3 regions of the Salinicola sp. MH3R3-1 genome follow, and region 1 is predicted to be linked to each of the others. Evidence: predicted binding sites of a transcription regulator. Region 1 holds the regulator's gene; each other region holds the start of a gene.

Region 1 (4,836 bases):
TCGTGCTGGTCTGCCTGACCAATCTCGCCACCGTGCTGCTCTCCTTCGTCGGCGTCGCGCTCGCCGCAATCTACCCGTTCATGAAGCGCTACACCCATCTGCCCCAGGTGGTACTGGGCATGGCGTTCTCGTGGAGCATCCCCATGGCGTTCATGGCGATCAGTCGCGACGTGCCGCTGGAAGCCTGGCTGTTGCTGGTCGCCAACGTCGCCTGGACCGTGGCCTACGATACCCAGTATGCAATGGTCGATCGCGACGACGATATCAAGATCGGGATCAAGTCCACCGCGCGACTGTTCGGCCGCTGGGACAAGCGGATCATCGGCCTGCTACAGCTGGCGACGCTGATACTGCTGGCCTGGATCGGCGTCGAGCAGCCGGTGTTGAGTGGATTTTTCTGGCTGGGCCTGGCGGCGATGGCGGCGACCTTCGTCTATCAGCAGTGGCTGATCCGCGAACGCGAGCGCGACGCCTGTTTCCGCGCCTTCCTCAACAATTTCTGGTCGGGGCTTTTGCTGTTCGCGGGGCTGGTGCTGACGCTGTGGCCGCCGGTCTGATGGAAACGAAACCGACCGAACTAGCGCCCCTGTCATATCGCTGTCATATTTTCACGATGTAATCGTCACCGTTCTGTCACGGCCGGAAGCCATCCCCAACGTGTCAATCGCATCACGCGGCATTGGTCATCCGGCGGCTCACCCGAGGCATGCGCATGAGCTCCAAGACCGTACTCATCGTTGACGACGAAGCATCGATCCGCGAGATGATCGCCATCGCCCTGGAAATGGCCGACTATCGCGTGCTCGAGGCGGACAACGCCCAGACCGGCCACGCCATGGCGCTGGACCAGAAGCCCGACCTGATTCTGCTCGACTGGATGATGCCCGGTACCAGCGGTATCGAACTGGCACGCCGGTTGAAACGCGAGGAAGCCACCGCCGAGATGCCGATTATCCTGCTCACCGCCAAGGGCGAGGAGGACAACAAGGTGCAGGGGCTGGAAGCCGGGGCCGACGACTACATCACCAAGCCGTTTTCGCCACGCGAGCTCGTCGCCCGGCTCAAAGCCGTGCTGCGCCGGGCGACGCCGCCAGGCATCGAGGAAGCGGTCGAAGTCGAGGGGTTGCGCCTCGATCCTTCCAGCCATCGCGTCACTTCCCATGGCGGCGCGCTGGAGATCGGCCCGACCGAGTACCGCTTGCTGCAGTTCTTCATGACCCATCAGGAGCGCGCCTACACCCGCAGCCAGTTGCTGGATCAGGTCTGGGGCGGCAATGTGTACGTGGAGGAGCGCACCGTCGACGTGCATATTCGCCGGCTGCGCAAGGCGCTGGGTGAAGCGCATCAGCATCTGGTCCAGACCGTGCGCGGCACCGGCTACCGTTTTTCGACCCGGGAGTAAGTCAGCAAGTGCGCTACTGGATCAACGAACTGTGGCGTCTCGGTTACATGCTGTTCGGACTGGGCGCGATCGGCCTGCTGCTCGGCGAACTGGGCCACAATTTGCTCGCCGGACTCGGCTGGGGGCTGGCCGCCGGGCTTGGGCTCTACGTCTTCCTGCATCTGCGTCACGTGCGCAAGCTCTATATCTGGCTGCTGAAGAACCCGCGCGAGGCGCCACCGCCCGGTACCGGCGTGTGGGGCGACCTGTTCGACCGCCTGTACAGCTACCAGAAGGCCCAGACCCAGTTGCAGGGACGTCTGCGCGATATCCTGCGGCGAATCCAGGACTCCTGCGAAGCGATGCGCGACAGCGTGGTGATGCTCGACTCCCGAGGCGACCTCGACTGGTGGAACAGCGCTGCCGGCGACATGCTGGGCCTGCAGGCCGACCATGACCGCGGCCAGCCGATCACCAACTTCCTGCGCGATCCGCGCTTCATCGCCTATTTCGAGTCGGGTGACTACCGCGAGCCGCTGCTGATTCCCTCGCCGGTTCAGGCCAATCACAGCCTGCAGTTCCATCTCACCCTGTTCGGCGACAACGAACGCCTGCTGATGGCCCGCGATGTGACCCGGCTGCATCAGCTGGAGATGATGCGTCGTGACTTCGTGGCCAACGTCTCGCATGAATTGCGCACGCCGCTGACGGTACTCGCCGGCTATCTCGAGACCTACTCGGACCATGCCGGCCAGCTCCCCGAACGCTGGCAGCGAGGGTTCGGCCAGATGCAGGCGCAGACCACGCGCATGCAGAATCTGGTCGAGGATCTGCTGCTGCTGTCGCGCCTCGAGATCGACAGCCCCAACAATGATCGCGAAACGCTGGACGTGGCGACGCTGCTCGCGGGCATCGCCGCCGATGCCCGCGAGTTGAGCACCGAACGTCACCAGTTGACGATAGAAGCCGAGGAGCCTCGGCAGCTGCTGGCGAATACCAAGGAGATCCGCAGCGCCATCTCCAATCTGGTATTCAACGCCGTTCGCTACACGCCGGCGGGCAGCACCATCACGCTACGCTGGAAGCCGTGGCACGACGGCGCCGCCATCGAGGTCGAAGACGATGGCGACGGTTTCGACCCCATTCACATCCCGCGCCTCACCGAGCGTTTCTATCGCGTCGACAAGGGCCGCAGCGCTGCCACCGGCGGCACCGGCCTGGGTCTGGCCATCGTCAAGCACGTGCTGCTGCGCCACGAGGCGACGCTGGAGATCGTCAGCCGCCCGGGACTCGGCGCGCGCTTTCGCTGCGTGTTTCCTGCATCGCGTCTGGCAGCAGCTCCCGCTCGCCCGACTTCGGTATCGCCCGATACGCCGGCCTGACGCTCCCGCTTTTCGGGTTTTCCACGCTTCCCTCTCCCTTTCCTCTCGATTGTCTTTCGCTCGTCTCTCACTCTTCTCTCGCTTTCCTCTCAATCTGGATCGTCATCGGCCGATAGTGGATTCCTCTAAATCATCTAAATGAATCGCACTTCTCACGATCAACAAGGATCCCTTCCCGATGACGATGCGGCAGAAACTCTGGATTACGGTCGGCCTGATGTGGCTGGGCATGCTGATTCTGGTGGGCTGGATGGCCCTGGAGAAGCGCGAGACGCTGATGGCCGAACGCGTGAACAGCCTCAAGAGCTTCGTGGGTAGCGCCCAGACGCTGGTCGAGCGCTATGCCGAGCGCGCGGCCAACGGCGAGTTCTCCACCGAAGCTGCCCAGAACTTCGCACGCAGGAATCTATCGGCGCTGGATCTCGACGGCAGCTATGTCTATGCCTTCGACAGCAACATCCATCTGGTCTATCACCCCAAGCGTGAGATCGGCAGCGACATGAGCGACTTCCGCGACGACAACGGAGTCTATTTCTATCGCGAACTCAAGGCGCTGGCGGACTCGCCCGACGACGGTACCTTGGAGTACACCTCGACCAATGCCGACGGCGAAGACGTGTCCCGCCTCAACTACGTCCGCTACGTGCCCGAGTGGGACTGGTACCTCGCCGCCAACGTCTACATCAGCGACATCCAGCAGGCGTTCTGGGCCGGCGTACTCAAGATGAGCCTCATCGCCGGGGTCATCGGGGCGATCATCACGCTGATCATGGGCTGGGTCATCCGCAACGTGCTGGGCGATCTCGGTGGCGACCCGCGCCAGGCCCGCGATGCGGTCAAGGATATCGCCCAGGGCGATCTCACCACGCCGCTGAACGTGCGCTCGGGCGACGACCGCAGCCTGCTCGCGGCCATCGAGGGGATGCGCGCTCATCTGGCCGCATCGATGACCGATATTCGCCACGCTTCGACCACCATTACCGTCGGTGTCGGCCAGATTCACAACGGCAACCAGGATCTGGCGGCGCGGACCGAGCAGCAGGCCGCGTCCATCGGCGAGACCGCCTCCAGCATGGAAGAACTGACCCAGACCGTGCGCCAGAACGCCGACAACGCCCGCCAAGCCAGCGGCCTCGCCGGCGAGGCGCGCACCACCGCGACGGAGGGCGGCGAGATGATGGATCAGGTCGTCTCGACCATGCAGGGCATCACCGACAGCTCGCGCCAGGTCACCGAGATCGTCGGGGTGATCGACTCGATCGCCTTCCAGACCAATATCCTGGCGCTCAATGCCTCGGTCGAGGCCGCCCGGGCCGGCGAACAGGGCCGAGGCTTCGCCGTGGTCGCCAACGAAGTGCGCACGCTGGCCAGCCGCAGCGCCGATGCCTCCCGCGAGATTCGCCAACTGATCGACGCCTCCAATCGCAAGATCGATGCCGGCTCCGAGATCGTGGCGACGGCAGGCGACACCATTCGCCGCGTCGTCCAGTCCGTGGCCCGCATGACCGATCTGATCGAGGAGATTTCGGTCGCCTCCGGCGAACAGTCCAACGGAATCGATCAGGTCAACGAAGCCGTGGTGCAGATGGATCAGGTGACCCAGCAGAACGCCTCGCTGGTACAGCAGGCTTCCGCCGCCGCCTCCACGCTCAACGCGCAGGTGGCGACGCTGGAGCAGGCCCTGGCCGGATTCAAGGTCGCCAATGTCGAGTATGGCGACCTGATGACACGCTACCGTTCGTCGCCGACAGCGGCCATGACATCGGCCACGGCCACGACATCAGCCACGACATCAGCCACGGCGGCGTCATCGACGCCCAAGCTGGCACCGATCCCAGCGCCGAGTACGGCATCGCCTTCCCGACCGGCGCGAGACGATAACGACAACTGGGAATCGTTCTAGGTCTGGGACAGAATCTGGCTCGGATCCAGGCGCTCGTTGCCGCCACCGTTCCCCCGCCACCGTTTCTCCCGCCACCGTTTCTCCCGCCATCAGATCGGGTTATGGTGGCGGCATCCCGCGATACGGAGCTTCACCGGTGCCGACGACCCTGCCGACAACCCCCGCTTTCC
Region 2 (4,836 bases), on a different contig from region 1:
GGCAACACCGTCTCCAGCGGCGCCTTTACGCTGAGCCAGTGGCAGCCGCAGTCGCAGATCGTGGTGACCCGGAATTCGCGCTACTACGACGTCGACGAGGTCGCCGTCGACAAGGCCGTGTTCTATCCGATCGATGATGCCAACGCCGCGCTGAATCGCTTCCGTACCGGGGAGATGGACATCGCCTATTCGAGCGTGCCCGCCTCGCGTTTCGACTGGGCTCGGGAAAACCTGGGTGAGGCGCTCCGGGTCGGGCCGCTGACCGCCGAATATTTCTACATGTTCAACCTCCACGACGGCCAGCCGCTGGCAGATAAACGCGTCCGCGAAGCCCTCAACCTGGCCGTCCGCCGCGACGTCATCACCGACCAGATTCTGGGTCAGGGCCAGACACCCTCGTTCTGGTACGTGCCGCGCAACACCGCCAATGCGCCGCAGGGCGAACTCGAGTTCGCCGACCTGTCGCTGGACGAGCGCATGACACGCGCCAGGAAGTTGATGCAGGAAGCGGGGTACGGTCCCGATCATCCGCTGCATCTTCGGCTCAATTACAACACCCTCGAGGATCACAAGAAGATCGCGGTGGCCGTGGCCGCGATGTGGAAGCCGCTGGGCGTGGAGGTCGAACTGATCAACGCCGAAGCCGCGGTGCACTACGCCACGATTCGAGAAGGCAACTTCGAAGTCGCGCGCTACGGCATGGTGGCGACCATCAACGATCCGTTCGATTTTCTCAATGCCTACGCCGACAACGGCTCGGCCAGCCAGAGCAGCGGCTATCACGATGCGGAGTACGACGCGCTGGTCGCCGCCAGCACAGCGGAGCTCGATCCTCAGAAACGCCGCCAGTTGATGACCCGTGCCCAGCAGCGACTGCTGGACGACTACGCGCTGCTGCCACTCTACGACTACGTCTCCGTTCACCTAGTCTCTCCCCGACTTCAGGGCTGGGAGAGCAATCCGATGGACGTTCACCCGCTGCGCTATCTCCAGGAGAGCGAGCAATGATTCTCTCTAATACGCCGCTGCGTTCCGGCTCAGGTGATTCCGCATGCTGATCTACACCCTCAAGCGCCTGTTGCAGGCGATCCCCACGTTGCTGATCGTGATCACGATCTCGTTCTTCCTGATGCGGGTGGCGCCGGGCGGGCCGTTCGACGGCGAGCGCCAGCTGCCGCCGGAGATCGAAGCCAACCTGATGGCGGCGTATCACCTCGACGAGCCGCTGCCGATGCAGTATCTGCGCTACATGGGCAATCTGCTGCAGGGCGATTTCGGGCCGTCGTTCAAATACAAGGACTTCTCGGTCACCGAACTGATCATGCAGGGGTTCCCGGTCAGTCTGGAAATCGGGGGGCTGGCGATTCTACTCGCACTGATTGTCGGGCTGCCGCTGGGCATCGCGGCGGCGATCAAACGCAACTCGACCGTCGATTACGTGGTCATGGGGACGGCGCTGACCGGTATCGCGGTGCCCAACTTCGTGCTGGCACCCATCTTCGCGCTGGTGTTCGGCGTGCTGCTGGGCTGGCTGCCGGCGGGCGGCTGGAACGGCGGCGCCCTGCCCAATCTGGTACTGCCGGTGGTAGCACTGTCGATCCAGCAGATCGCCTATATCGCCCGGATGATGCGCGCCAGCATGATCGAGGTGCTGGGTAGCCACTTCATCCGCACCGCCCGGGCCAAGGGTCTCAACGAGGGCGAGGTGCTCTGGCGCCATGCGATTCGTCCCGCCCTGCTGCCGGTGATGTCCTATCTCGGTCCGGCCATCGCCGGGATCATCACCGGCTCGGTGGTGATCGAGCAGATCTTCGGCATCCCCGGTATCGGCCGCTATTTCGTCCAGGGCGCCCTCAACCGCGATTACACCCTGGTGATGGGCACCGTGGTCTTCTACGGCGTGCTGATCGTGTTGATGAACCTGATCGTCGACCTGCTCTACTCCGCGCTCGATCCGCAGATTCGCTATGACGACTGATTCATTACAACAACGACGCCATGACAACGAATCGACCATGACAACTAAACGACCATGAAAAAGACCGATCCACAACTTCATTCATGCTTACAACCCGGGGAGGCCGCTGATGACCAGTGACACCAAGCCCTACAGCGGCGAACAGGCCCACGGTGCGCCGCTGCCCGCCGGCGGCCCCAATCCGCCCCGCTCTCCGGAGCCGGAAGCCGACGTCGCCCCGGTAGGCGCTGCCCCTATTGGTGAAAGCCTGGCCAAGGATGCCTGGCGACGGCTCTCTCAAAACCGGGCTGCCATGCTCAGCCTCGGTCTGCTGATCGCCATCATCGTGGTGTGTATCGTCGGTCCGTGGCTGCTGCCATGGGGACTCGCCGAGGTCGACTGGAATGCTTTCGGCACAGGCCCCACGCTGGAAAACGCGCATTATCTCGGCACCGACGCCAACGGTCGCGATCTGCTCACCCGCGTGCTCTACGGCGGACGCGTCTCGCTATCGGTGGCACTGGTCGCGTCGTTCGTCAGTCTGGTGATCGGCGTACTCTACGGCGCGATCTCGGGCTATCTGGGCGGCCGCGTCGACAACTACATGATGCGTTTCGTCGATATCATGTATTCGCTGCCGTTCATGTTCCTGGTGATCCTGTTGATGGTGGTGTTCGGGCGCAACATCTTCCTGATCTACGCCGCCATCGGGGCGGTGGAGTGGCTCGACATGGCACGCATCGTGCGCGGCCAGACGCTGGCACTGAAGCGGCGGGAATTCATCGAGGCCGCCCATGCGCTGGGCGTGCGCGACACCAAGATCGTCACCCGCCATCTGATTCCCAACGCCATCGGCCCGGTGATCATCTACGTCACCCTGACCGTGCCCAAGGTGATCCTGCTCGAGAGCTTCCTGTCGTTCCTGGGCCTCGGCGTGCAGGAACCGCTGACCAGTTGGGGCGTACTGATCTCCGAAGGCGTCGACATGATGGAGAGTGCGCCGTGGATGCTGCTGGTACCGTCGATCTTCCTCGCGCTCACGCTTTTCTGTCTCAACTTCCTGGGCGATGGGCTGCGAGATGCCCTCGACCCCCGCACGCGCTGAGGACATATCGATGACTCAATCTCTGCTCGAAATCGACAAGCTCAGCGTCACTTTCCAGCTGCCCAATGGCCCGGTGACGGCGGTCAAGGACGTCAGCTTCTCCATCGCCGAAGGCGAGACGCTGGCGCTGGTGGGCGAATCCGGCTCCGGCAAGTCGGTGACATCGACCGCCGCCATGCGTCTGCTGCCGGAGCTTGCCGAGACCAGCGGTGCGATCCGCTTCAACGGCGAGAACCTGCTGGAGGTTACGCCCAAGCGCATGCGCCGGGTTCGCGGCAACGATATCTCGATGATCTTTCAGGAGCCGATGACCTCGCTCAACCCGCTGCATCGCATCGGCCGCCAGATCGGTGAAGTGCTGATCCGTCACAAGCAGCTCAAGGGCAAGGCCAACCGCCAGCGCGTGCTCGAGCTGTTGAATCAGGTCGGCATTCCCGAGCCGGAACGACGCATCGACAGCTACCCCTACGAGCTCTCCGGCGGTCAGCGACAACGCGTGATGATCGCCATGGCCCTGGCCGGCGAGCCCAAGCTGTTGATCGCCGACGAACCGACCACGGCGCTGGACGTTACCGTACAGGCGCAGATTCTCGAGCTGCTCAAGTCGCTGCAGGCCAAATACGGCATGGCGATTCTGTTCATCACCCATGACTTGAGCATCGTTCGGCACTTCGCCGATCACGTCGCGGTGATGCGCTACGGCGAAGTGGTCGAGAGCGGCCGCACGCTCGATGTCTTCGACAACCCTCAGCACGAATACACCCGCATGCTGCTGGACGCGATTCCGCGCGGACGCAAGGAGCCCGCGCCGGCGGATTCGCCGGTACTGCTGAGCGGGCAAGACGTCAAGGTGCGCTTCGCGCTCAAGAAGCGTCTGTTCGGCAAGAACGAGTACTTCGAGGCCGTGCGGGGTATCGACCTGTCGATTCGCCGCGGGCAGACGCTGGGTATCGTCGGCGAGTCCGGTTCCGGCAAGTCCACGCTCGGCCGCGCCCTGCTGCGGCTGCTGAAATCCGAAGGTGAAATCCGCTTCGAAGAGGCCGACATCTCCGGGCTCGACAAATCCGGGATGCGCCCGCTGCGCTCGCGCCTGCAGGTGGTGTTCCAGGATCCCTTCGGCTCGCTCTCTCCGCGCATGACGGTAGGCGACATCATCAGCGAAGGCCTCAAGGTTCACCATCCCGAGCTGAATCGTCGCCAGCGCGAGGCCGAGGTCATCGCGGCACTCGAGGAGGTCGCGCTGGATCCGTCGATGCGTAATCGCTATCCGCACGAATTCTCCGGCGGCCAGCGCCAGCGCATTGCCATCGCCCGCGCGCTGATCCTCAAACCCGAGCTGCTGCTGCTCGACGAGCCGACCTCGGCGCTCGATCGCTCGGTGCAGGTGCGCGTCATCGATCTGCTGCGGGACCTGCAGAAGAAGCACGGCCTGACCTATCTGTTCATCAGCCACGATCTGTCGGTCGTTCGCGCGCTCTCCGATGATGTGCTGGTGATGAAAGAAGGTCGCGTCATCGAACAGGGCTCGACGGAGATGATCTTCAGTCAGCCCAAAGAGGCCTATACCCAGGCGCTGCTCAAGGCGGCGTTTCTGGAAAGCGAAGCGGCCTAGCGCCCTTCTCTATCCAATAATAATAGATTTGGCCGCAGGCGCCTCACGGCGTCTGCTTAGGGCGCTTGCGGCTAAAAAGCGGGGAATAGCCCCAAAACCCACTCCTGCAAGGGAGCTCAAGATGTTCTTGAACATGAAGTCCATAACAACAGGACTCTTCAC
Region 3 (4,836 bases), on a different contig from region 1:
TGATGGCGAAAATGTAGCTGGCTAATAATTGTTTGGCAATGGCCGCGCCTCATCGATAGCCGCAAAAGAAGATCTAAATATCCCCGGGGGCTGATCACGATATGCCCATATTCATGTCGCGCACCGCAGGGTCGGAGCGTTCTCAGCTTCGAGGTGAGATAGGGTCGATGTGACGTGAGCAATGGCACTGACGACATCGTTGGCCCCGGCACGAATCTTATCGATGGCATGACCGGCTTCGCCCGCCATGCGGACGCCGTTTTCCACGCTGCCCAGACAGGCCTGCATGCCACCGCTCACTTCGTGGGTGAGATCGCGCAGGCTGGCGACGGTGGCGGTGATGTCGCGAGTGGCCTGGGAGGTGCATATCGACAGCTGGCGTACTTCGTGAGACACCACCGCGAAGCCGCGGCCATGCTCACCGGCACGGGCCGACTCGATGGCGGCATTGAGCGCCAGCAGGTTGGTCTGCTCGGCGATATCGCGAATGCTTTCGACCACCGCGCTGATGTCGGCGGAGCGTTGCGCCAGGGAGTCGATCAGCTGCGAGGCAGCCGCAACCTGATCAGCGATACAACGAATTTCGGTGATGGTCTCGTCGATGATACGCGAACCGTCGCTGGCGGACGTTTCCGTGTTCGACGAAATGCGATAGGCCATTTGCGCGCTTTCATTCTCACGTGTCACGCGGTCGGTGATATCGGTCGCGAACTTGACCACCTTGTAGAGCTGCCCCTCGGAATCGAAGACCGGGTTATAGCTCGCTTCGAGCCACAGCGTTCGACCTTGCTTGTCGAGTCGTTTGAACTGCCCCGACATGAATTCACCCGCGTTCAGATGGACCCAGAAATCACGGTACTTCTGACTCGCTGCATAATCGCGTTCGCAGAATATCCGATGATGCGTGCCTTGGAGCTCTTCGAGAGCGTAGCCCACCGTATTCAGAAAATTATCGTTAGCGGTCAGGATGTGTCCGTCGGGAGAGAACTCGATGACCGCCATGGCCCGATCGATGGCGTTCAGCCGGCTGTGCATGTCCTGCTCGTCGCGTACCCGCGCGGTGATGTCGGTCGCCGTCTTGACCACGCGAATGATCTTTCCACGACGGTCGCGGACCGGATTATAAGAGGCTTCCAGCCAGAGCGTGTGGCCGTCTTCGGCAATGCGCTTGAAACGACCGGTAATGAACTCGCCTTGCTGCAGCCGATCCCAGAAGACCGAGTATTCTCGACTCGCGGCCAGTGCCGGATCGCAAAGTTGGCGGTGGTGCTGGCCGATCAAGTCGACGCCACGATACCCGGTGATATCGAGAAAGTTGGTATTGGCGGTAAGGATGATGCCCTCCGGGGAGAACTCGATGATGGCCATGGCACGATGGATGGCATCGAGCACGGCTTCATGATGACGCGGCGAGCGAAATAGGGCCATGTGCGGCGTTCCTTTATTATTCAATGAGTTCTTGACGACTCACTTGGAATTCTATGGTGGGCCTGAAACGACGTTATTAGCGAGTGTGTTTCAGCCAGACTAAAAGCGTTGCCATCAATATCGACAGTATTGTCCGAAATTTTAGTCTTCGGGCAGCTAAGCGCATGAATTAAAAACCGAAGTAATATTAGGGTCATGCTGACAGTCGCCGCGCGCAAGCCACTTTTATTCAGGATAATGGCATCGAGGCAATACCTGTATTACGAATCGAGCACTTAGATGTTCCACTCAAGCTAGTTATATCGATGAATTTAGTGATATCGATGAATCTAGCTATATTGATAAATAGAGATGTCGTACTGAAGAAAACACCGAGCCCTAAAAAACCCCGATACCCTTGTGAGGATAATCGGGGAAGCTCCGGTGGAGACCAGACTCTTGGCGGCCAGATTCTGGAAACGTCGAAAGCGTGATCAGACGGCGGCTATATCCCACTCGGGGAACGGGTCCGGCAGCGTCACCCAGTAGTCCTTGCCGCGCGCCAGTTCCTCATCACTCAGCAGACACGCCTCGAGCCGCCGGCGAATGTCGGCGGCATTCAGCCCCTGGCCAATGAACACCAGTTCCTGGCGCATGTCGCCGAACGGCTCCTGCCACTTCTCCAGGATCGAGGCGCGATACTCGGGATCCTGCGGCCAGCGCGATTCCGGCACCGCGCGCCAGAACAGGCCGGCGAAGCCGTGATGGGCGATACCGCCGGCCTGGCTCCACTGACCGGCGAACTGCGGCCGGCTGGCGAGCCAGAAAAAACCTTTCGAACGTAGCAGCTTGCCGTCTCCCCAGTCGCCATGGAGCACTTCGAAAAAGCGCGCGGGATGAAACGGCCGCCGCGCCTCGAAGCTAAAGCTGGAAATACCGTACTCCTCGGTCTCCGGCACGTGCTCGCCGCGCATTTCCTTGAGCCAGCCCGGCGCCTGCTGTGCCTTGTCGAAGCTGAACCGGCCGGTATTCAGCACCCTCTCCAGCGGCACCTGCCCGTTCTCAATCGCGATGATCTCGGCGTCGGGGTTGAGGCTTTTCAGTACCGCCTCGAGTTCGCCGAGGGCGCGCGTGTCGATCAAGTCGGCCTTGGAGATCAACAGCACGTCGCAGAATTCGATCTGATCGACCAGCAGATCGGCGACGTTGCGCTCGTCCTCTTCACCCAGACTCTCGCCGGCTTCGGCCAGCGACTTGGCTTCGTGGTACTGGGAAAGAAAGTTCGCGCCGTCCACCACCGTGACCAGCGTATCCAGCCGGGCGACCTGGGACAGGCTCCGCCCCTGCTCGTCCTCGAAGGTGAAGGTCTCGGCCACCGGTAGCGGCTCGGAGATGCCGGTGGATTCGATCACCAGATAATCGAAGCGCCCCTCGTCGGCGAGCCGATTCACCTCGATCAACAGGTCCTCGCGCAACGTGCAGCAGATGCAGCCGTTGCTCATCTCGACCAGTTTCTCTTCGGCGCGATTGAAGTCGACTTCGCGCTCGACCAGCGCCGCGTCGATGTTGATCTCGCTCATGTCGTTGACGATCACCGCGATGCGCCGGCCGTCGCGGTTGTTGAGCAGGTGATTGAGAACGGTCGTCTTGCCGGCGCCGAGAAAACCGGACAGGACGGTAACGGGTAATGGTTGCATGAGAAATCTCAATGATTTTTTATTATGTTATATCGTAACAAATACAGCGGCAACCCTGATTGATTGCTCGAAAACGAACATGAGCAGCGGTCATTAGCGAAAGTCGAATGCGCTTTTCGCCGAATATTGCGCACACTGTGACAAAACGATGACACCGAACGCAGCCTAACCAGATACACAACATGCGCGGCCGGTGTCGCTTATAACAACCTCCGTCTCAGGAGACGCTGCCATGCTACGACGCCTCAAACGATCCAAATCACGCTCACTACGCCTTCCTCTCTCCTTCCTGGCCACGCTGACGCTCGGCTGCGGTCTCGCCTTCGCGGCCCAGGCCGCCGATGAATGCCCGCAACGCGGCGATCTGGCGCCGATGTACTGCGATGCCGATGGCGATCTGGTCGCCGATGCGCCGACCGACGAGTCCCAGTACCTCGATCCCGATCCGCTGGTCTTCGCTTACACCCCGGTCGAGGATCCGGCGATCTATGCCGACATCTGGGAACCGTTCATCGAACACTTGCGCGACGTGACCGGCAAGGACGTGCGCTTTTACGCCGTACAGTCCAACGCCGCCGAGATCGAAGCGATGCGCAGCGGCCGCATTCAGGTCGCCGGCTTCTCAACCGGGCCGACCCCGTTCGCGGTCAACCTGGCAGGCGCGGTGCCCTTCGCGATCATGGGCAGCGACGACGGCGAGTTCGGCTACACCCTGCAGGTCTATACCCGCAAGGACAGCGGCATCGACGAGCTGAGCGATCTCAAGGGCAAGCGTGTGGCACACACCTCGCCGACTTCCAATTCCGGCAACCTGGCGCCTCGCGCGCTGTTCCCCAAGCAGGGCATCACCCCGGACGAGGATTACGAAGTGGTCTATTCGGGTTCTCATGACCAATCGATGCTGGGTGTGGTCGCGGGTGACTATGACGCCGCACCGGTGGCCTCCGAAGTGGTCGATCGCATGGCCGAGCGCGGGCTATACGACCCGGATGAGGTCAAGATCATCTTCGAATCCAAGCGCTTCCCTACCACTTCCTATACCTACGCCAATAACCTCAAGCCGGAGCTGATCGACAAGATCAAGGAGGCGTTCTTCAGCTTCGACATGAAAGGGACGGAGCTGGGCGAAGAGTTCGACGGCGTGACCAAGTTCGTGCCGGTCACCTACCAGAAGGATTGGGAAGTCATTCGTGACATCCAGGATGCCAACGGCGTTGTCTACTCCCAGAAAAACGTCGAATAACCCGGCCTGACGGCGCTTTCTGTCATGAAGGACGATGGCGCCGTCAGCCACGAGGAATCCCAATGCTGCGCATTCAGAATTTGGTCAAGCGTTACGGCCATGGCGAGCCGGTGCTGCGCGGGCTCGATCTCGACGTGGCCGGCGAATCGGTCGTTTCGATCATCGGCGCCTCGGGGGCGGGCAAGAGCACGCTGCTGCGCTGCATCAATCGGCTGGTGGAACCCACGGAAGGCAGTATCGAGCTCAACGGTCTCGAACTGACCCATCTCAAGCGGGAAGAGCTGCGCAAGGCGCGCCGGCGGATCGGCATGATCTTCCAAGGCTTCAATCTGGTGGACCGGCTGACGGTGATGGAGAACGTCCAGTGCGGACGCCTGGGTTACATCCCCTACTGGCGTGCTGCCCTGCGCAAGTATCCGGCCGAGGACATCGAGCGCGCCTATCACCTGATGGAGCGCGTAGGTATCGCCCACTATGCCAACAAGCGAG

What was found. The regulator PhoB, encoded in region 1, activates phosphate uptake and scavenging genes when phosphate is short. The targets are predictions, from matches to a motif close to TGTCATANNNNTGTCANA.
Region 2: the regulator PhoB is predicted to act here: its motif matches at 2,015-2,032, upstream of BTW08_RS01760 (ABC transporter permease subunit).
Region 3: the regulator PhoB is predicted to act here: its motif matches at 3,241-3,258, upstream of phnD (phosphate/phosphite/phosphonate ABC transporter substrate-binding protein).

The regions. Positions count from the first base shown of each region.
Region 1 is NZ_MSDP01000007.1:199,309-204,144, reverse strand. It holds gene ubiA (4-hydroxybenzoate octaprenyltransferase) at 1-557, shown strand, start outside; gene phoB (phosphate regulon transcriptional regulator PhoB) at 713-1,402, shown strand; gene phoR (phosphate regulon sensor histidine kinase PhoR) at 1,411-2,763, shown strand; gene BTW08_RS05585 (methyl-accepting chemotaxis protein) at 2,942-4,666, shown strand; gene BTW08_RS05580 (M23 family metallopeptidase) at 4,803-4,836, shown strand, end outside.
Region 2 is NZ_MSDP01000002.1:49,133-53,968, reverse strand. It holds gene BTW08_RS01770 (peptide ABC transporter substrate-binding protein) at 1-1,008, shown strand, start outside; gene oppB (oligopeptide ABC transporter permease OppB) at 1,052-1,978, shown strand; gene BTW08_RS01760 (ABC transporter permease subunit) at 2,088-3,062, shown strand; gene BTW08_RS01755 (ABC transporter ATP-binding protein) at 3,073-4,674, shown strand; gene BTW08_RS01750 (hypothetical protein) at 4,808-4,836, shown strand, end outside.
Region 3 is NZ_MSDP01000001.1:151,799-156,634, reverse strand. It holds gene BTW08_RS19410 (PAS domain-containing methyl-accepting chemotaxis protein) at 112-1,428, opposite strand; gene zigA (zinc metallochaperone GTPase ZigA) at 1,902-3,104, opposite strand; gene phnD (phosphate/phosphite/phosphonate ABC transporter substrate-binding protein) at 3,337-4,347, shown strand; gene phnC (phosphonate ABC transporter ATP-binding protein) at 4,410-4,836, shown strand, end outside.